2 linked regions of the Tolumonas auensis DSM 9187 genome follow. The protein of the gene in region 1 binds, or shares a complex with, the protein of each later gene. Links are inferred from orthologs where the notes say so. Each region holds a gene or a part of one and is shown in the gene's direction. Other genes may lie near its edges. The genes, in order: trxA and trxB.

What was found.
Region 2: the proteins of trxA (region 1) and trxB are in contact, whole or in part, in a crystal structure (PDB 1F6M), measured with the Escherichia coli proteins. The link is inferred for Tolumonas auensis DSM 9187 from one-to-one orthologs.

The regions. Positions count from the first base shown.
Region 1 is NC_012691.1:2,910,357-2,913,567, forward strand. The notes cover bases 84-2,963. They hold trxA (thioredoxin TrxA), read left to right. Parts: upstream 84-1,300; coding sequence 1,301-1,627; downstream 1,628-2,963. Other genes in these bases: rhlB (ATP-dependent RNA helicase RhlB), read right to left, coding at 84-1,149; rho (transcription termination factor Rho), read left to right, coding at 1,825-2,963. Outside these bases: more of rhlB, read right to left, coding at 1-83; more of rho, read left to right, coding at 2,964-3,090; TOLA_RS13540 (CYTH and CHAD domain-containing protein), read right to left, coding at 3,161-3,211. UniProt on the Escherichia coli protein: Participates in various redox reactions through the reversible oxidation of its active center dithiol to a disulfide and catalyzes dithiol-disulfide exchange reactions.
Region 2 is NC_012691.1:2,539,717-2,543,037, forward strand. What follows is about bases 242-3,231. They hold trxB (thioredoxin-disulfide reductase), read left to right. Parts: upstream 242-1,253; coding sequence 1,254-2,210; downstream 2,211-3,231. Other genes in these bases: ald (alanine dehydrogenase), read left to right, coding at 242-1,067; aat (leucyl/phenylalanyl-tRNA--protein transferase), read left to right, coding at 2,340-3,044; TOLA_RS11785 (arginyltransferase), read left to right, coding at 3,041-3,231. Also shown: more of ald, read left to right, coding at 1-241; more of TOLA_RS11785, read left to right, coding at 3,232-3,321.

The DNA.
Region 1 (3,211 bases):
CTTGCTGACCGGAATCGGATGATGCGTATATTCTTCGATTTCAGGCAGGTTGAACGCGTAATCTTCGCAAGCGAAGCTGATTGCATGTCCGCTACGGCCAGCACGACCAGTACGGCCGATACGATGCACATAATCTTCCGCGTCATCCGGTAAATCATAGTTAAACACATGACTTACATCCGGAATGTGCAGACCACGAGCCGCCACATCAGTCGCCACCAGCACATCCAGCAGACCGGCAGTAAAATCTTCCAGGATCTTCAGACGTTTCTTCTGTGGCACATCACCGGTCAGCAGACCGACACGATGGCCATCCGCCTGCAACCAGGCATGCACATCTTCACAACCGTGTTTGGTATTGGCGAAGATGATCGCTTTTTCCGGCCAGTCTTCTTCCATCAGCGTCAGTAACAGCAGCATCTTGTCTTCGTTAGAAGGATAGAACAGCTCTTCCTTGATGCGCTGACCGGTCATTTGTTCCGGTTCGATCTGGATATGCTGCGGCTCATTCATGTGTTCATAAGCCAACTCCTGCACACGCAGTGACAAGGTGGCAGAGAACAGCATGTTCAGACGTTGCGCTGGCGGCGGCATCCGACGGAACAGAAAACGGATGTCCTTGATAAAGCCCAGATCGAACATACGATCCGCTTCATCCAGCACAACAACCTGAATGGCACCCAGGTCAATAATGCCCTGTTTCAGATAATCGATAATACGGCCAGTGGTTCCGATCAGCAGATCAACACCTTCCTGCAATACGGCCAGCTGCTTATCGTAGCCATCACCACCGTAAGCCAGCCCCATCTTAAAGCCACAGCTTTCAGACATCGGAACCGCATCGTTATAAATCTGTACGGCCAGTTCACGGGTTGGCGCCATGATCAGCACACGCGGCTGATTCTGACGACGTTCAGCACTTGCTGAATGAGTCAGTAAATAGTTGAATGTACCGGCAAGAAACGCGATCGTTTTGCCGGTACCGGTCTGTGCCTGGCCCGCAATGTTTTTCCCGGTCAGCAGCAGAGGTATAGTTTCCGCCTGAATAGGCGTGCAATTATGAAAGCCTTTAGCTTCCACGCCGGCCAGAACTTGTGGTTCCAGTCCGAGTTCAGCGAATGTGATCTCTGTAAGATGTGTTTTGCTCATGGGCAATATGCTTATTGAATTAGACTTGCAATAATAAACAGTATCCTTTAATTAGGGTAACTGTTTGGCTTTTATTTCTTGATCCCTTTAATTTGCATCTTCGTACCCCTATATTGTTTAGAGCAAACGAATTGCAAATGTGGAGTAAAAAATGAGTGACAAAATTGTACACGTGACTGATGCCAGCTTCGAGAATGACGTACTGAATGCTTCCGCCCCGGTTCTGGTTGATTTCTGGGCTGAATGGTGTGGTCCATGCAAAATGATTGCCCCGATTCTTGACGAAGTTGCAGGCGAATATGCCGGTAAACTGACTATTGCCAAGCTGAACATCGATCAGAACTCTGGTACTCCACCAAAATTCGGTATTCGTGGTATTCCTACCCTGCTGCTGTTCAAGAACGGTGCTGTTGCCGCCACCAAGGTTGGCGCACTGTCTAAAACTCAGCTGAAAGAGTTTCTCGACGCCCATCTGTAATCGTTATCCCCGGGGAGGCTTCAGGCCTCCTCTATTTTTAATAATGCCTGATTTTCATCCATTTCTCACTGCAGATAGCTGGACGCCCCGATAAATTGGTGCTAATTTGGTTAAACGATGCTGTTCATATCCGCTCGATGCGCGCTCTCCAGCAGTCAATCCAACCCTATTGCAATTCCCGAAACTACATCACCTCTATGAATCTAACTGAACTAAAGAATACCGCAGTCTCTGAACTGGTACATCTGGGCGAATCTATGGGCCTGGAAAATCTGGCCCGTCTGCATAAAAAAGATATCATTTTTGCCATTCTCAAAGCCCATGCGAAAAGCGGGGAAGACATCTTTGGTGATGGCGTGCTGGAAATTCTGCAGGATGGTTTTGGTTTCCTGCGTTCCGCTGATAGCTCTTATCTTGCCGGCCCGGATGACATTTATGTATCCCCAAGCCAGGTGCGCCGCTTCAACCTGCGTACCGGCGACACTATTTCCGGCAAAATCCGTCCGCCGAAAGAAGGTGAACGTTATTTCGCACTGTTGAAAGTTGATACCGTCAACTACGACCGTCCGGAAAATGCCCGTAACAAGATCCTGTTTGAAAACCTGACACCGCTGCACCCGACCAAGCGTCTGCGTCTGGAACGTGGTAATGGTTCAACCGAAGATATCACTGCCCGTATCCTTGATCTGGCTTCGCCTATCGGGAAAGGTCAGCGTGGTCTGATCGTGGCACCACCAAAAGCCGGTAAAACCATTCTGCTGCAAAACATTGCCCAGAGTATTACCAGCAACCATCCTGATTGCGAACTGATCGTTCTGCTGATCGATGAGCGCCCGGAAGAAGTAACCGAAATGCAGCGCATGGTGAAAGGTGAAGTCGTTGCTTCTACCTTCGATGAGCCAGCAACACGTCACGTGCAGGTTGCTGAGATGGTTATCGAAAAAGCCAAACGCTTAGTAGAACACAAGAAAGACGTGGTGATCCTGCTCGATTCGATCACTCGTCTGGCGCGTGCCTACAACACCGTGATCCCATCATCAGGCAAAGTACTGACCGGTGGTGTGGATGCCAATGCTCTGCATCGTCCAAAACGCTTCTTTGGTGCCGCACGTAACGTGGAAGAAGGTGGTTCTCTGACCATCATCGCGACTGCGTTAGTCGATACCGGTTCGAAGATGGATGAAGTGATCTACGAAGAATTCAAAGGCACCGGTAACATGGAACTGCATCTGTCTCGTAAGATTGCAGAGAAACGTGTTTACCCTGCGATTGATATCACTCGTTCTGGTACTCGTCGTGAAGAGTTGCTGACTGCGCCGGATGAACTGCAAAAGATGTGGATCCTGCGTAAGATCGTTCACCCGATGGGCGAGATCGATGCGATGGAATTCATGATCGACAAGCTTTCGCTGACCAAAACCAACGATGAATTCTTCGAGTCGATGAAACGACAACAGAAATAAATCGGGTCGGTGACCGGATAAAATAAGGGACAGCATATGCTGTCCCTTGTCATTTCTGCATCAGAATGATTTATTCCCAGTAAGGCTGCATCCCGATACCACGCTGGCGGATCTGATCCAG
Region 2 (3,321 bases), 370 kb from region 1 along the record:
CAGCCAGTGTACGCGAATTGACCGCAAGAGGCCACACTGTACTGGTAGAAACTGATGCGGGAAAAGCAATTGGTTTTACGGATGCGCACTACCTAGCCGCTGGCGCTGAAATTATACGCTCTGCAGCCGAAATTTTTGCCGCCGCAGAAATGATTGTAAAAGTAAAAGAACCACAGGAAATTGAGCGGTCGCTTCTGCGGCCGGGACAGATTTTATTCACTTATTTGCATCTGGCACCCGATCTGGCTCAAACGCAGGATCTGCTGCGAAGCGGCGCAATCTGTATAGCCTATGAAACTGTCACAGATGATAAAGGAGGGTTACCGTTATTAGCCCCGATGTCAGAAGTAGCAGGCCGGATGGCCATTCATGCCGGAGCCACTGCGCTGGAAAGATCACACGGTGGTGCCGGCGTCTTATTAAGCGGAGTGCCAGGGGTTGCTCCGGCCAAAGTGGTGATTTTAGGTGGCGGTGTCGTGGGCTCTAATGCTGCCCGCATGGCAATCGGAATGCGGGCCGATGTGACCGTACTGGATAGAAGTACCGAGACCCTGCGCCGGCTGGATAACGAGTTCAGGGGGGCGGCAAAACTAATCTATTCGACAACCGAGTCAATTGAACATGCGGTTCTTGAGGCTGATTTAGTGATTGGGGCCGTGTTATTGCCGGGCGCTGCGGCACCTAAGCTGATCAGTGCGGCAATGGTAAAGAAGATGAAAAACGGCTCGGTCATTGTCGATGTGGCGATCGATCAGGGCGGCTGTGCCGAAACATCACATGCGACCACCCACAGTAATCCCACCTATATTGTGGATGATGTCGTCCATTATTGTGTCGCCAATATGCCGGGAGCCGTTGCCCGGACATCAACCCAGGCACTGAACAATGCCACCCTGCCCTTTATTATCAAACTGGCAAAAATGGGTTACGCCGATGCACTCAGCAGCGACAAACATTTACGCAACGGATTGAATGTGTTCAGAGGTCAGCTCACCTGTGCTGAAGTCGGTGTGGCACATGCTCTGCCAACAGTCACCGCGGAGAGCGTACTGGCGATAAGCGCATAGCCTATGTTTTTCAGCGGCAAATGCGTTTCGGGCAGATAAATTGTATTTTATCTGCTCGTTTTCCGTCCTGCTTATACATAAATGCTATTTAATAGATAAAACCGATTAGTTTAATCGGTTTCTCCTGCTTTACCCCACCAGCATCATTTCCTATTATTCGGGTACAAGCCACAAAAGGATGCCTCCATGACCCAGGTAAAACACAGTAAGCTGCTCATTCTCGGATCAGGCCCTGCAGGATATACCGCCGCCGTCTATGCGGCGCGCGCCAATCTGAATCCGGTTCTGATTACCGGTATGCAACAGGGTGGTCAACTCACCACCACGACCGAAGTTGAAAACTGGCCAGGCGATGCCGAAGGCTTAACCGGGCCGGCCCTGATGGATCGCATGAAAGCGCATGCCGAACATTTTGATACGCAGATCCTCTTCGATCATATCAATGCGGTTGAACTGCAACAGAAACCATTCCGCCTGAAAGGTGACAATGGTGAATACACCTGTGATGCGCTGATCATTGCGACCGGCGCCTCTGCCCGTTATCTGGGTCTGGATTCTGAAGAAGCATTTAAAGGCCGTGGCGTATCGGCCTGCGCGACCTGTGATGGTTTCTTCTACCGTGGTCAGAAAGTGGCGGTCGTTGGCGGCGGAAATACCGCAGTGGAGGAAGCACTCTATCTGGCCAATATTGCGTCAGAAGTTCATCTGATCCACCGTCGTGACACCTTCCGCTCAGAAAAGATCCTGATCAAGCGTCTGTATGACAAGGTTGAACAAGGCATCATCAAGCTGCATCTGGATCGCACACTGGAAGAAGTGCTGGGCGATGAGATGGGTGTGACAGGTGTACGTCTGCGCAATCTCAAAGATGATTCCGTGGAAGATGTGGAAGTGATGGGCGCCTTTATCGCTATCGGCCATAGCCCGAACACGGCTATTTTTGATAACCAGCTTGAAATGCAGAACGGCTATCTGAAAGTCAAAGGCGGCAGTGATGGTTTTGCCACTCAGACCAGTATTGAAGGTGTATTTGCTGCCGGTGATGTGGCGGATCACATCTATCGTCAGGCAATCACGTCTGCCGGCACCGGTTGTATGGCCGCGCTTGATGCTGAACGTTATCTCGATAGTCTGGCGAAATAATCCGCTTCACTCTCTTTTCCGGAATGCCGCCTTGTGCGGCATTTTTTATGGCGGCGATATGACGCCATGACAAAACCGGGCATGCTGGTTATTATCAGATCAGCGCGTCTTTTCAAATGAATGTAGTTGATGACGATTTATCTGACTGAACTGGACTCCACACTGTATTTTCCTTCACCGGAAGAGGCATTGACCGAGCCCAACGGACTGCTGGCAATTGGCGGAGACCTGTCCCCGGCCCGGTTATTAACCGCTTACTATAATGGTATTTTCCCCTGGTTCAGCCCGTATCAGCCCATTCTCTGGTGGTCACCCGATCCCCGTGGGGTCTTACCGGTGGCGCAACTGCATATCAGCCGTTCATTACGGAAAACGCTGAACAAAACGTCACTGCGGTTTACGGTTAACCACGCGTTTATGGATGTCGTCACTGCCTGTGCCGCGCCACGACGCTATTCAGAAGACACCTGGATCACCAGTGAGTTTATGCAGTCGTATGCGGTATTGCATGAGATGGGACAGGCGCATTCAGTCGAAGTCTGGGATAACGACCAGCTGGTGGGCGGCTTGTATGGTCTCAGCGTAGGTAAACTATTTTGTGGTGAATCCATGTTTCACCGGCAGACGGATGCATCAAAACTGGCGCTGGTCGCGTTATGCCGGCACCTTTCCCGTTATGATGCCCCCTTAATTGATTGTCAGATGCAGAACAGTTACCTCGAAACCATGGGGGTACAGGAATGGCCCCGGGCAGAATTTTTACGCCAGCTGGCTCAGTTGCGCGAACAATCATTTCCGGCTGAATGCTGGCAACCGCAGGTACTGACATTATGAATCCGACGCCATTGCGGGTTGGTATAACTCCCGCGCATACCTGCAGTTACCTGCCGGAACAATATGAGCAGCTTATTGTGCTGATGGATGACAACTATCGGACTGCATCCGGTTATGAGGCTCTGCTGCAAGCTGGTTTCCGGCGTAGTGGTAATGATATCTACCGCCCGCATTGCACCCAATGCTCAGCCTGCCAGTCATTACGGATTAAGGCCGCTGAGTTTGCACCCAGCCGTAAACAGCGCCGGGTGTTACACAAAAACAGTGATATCAGCTG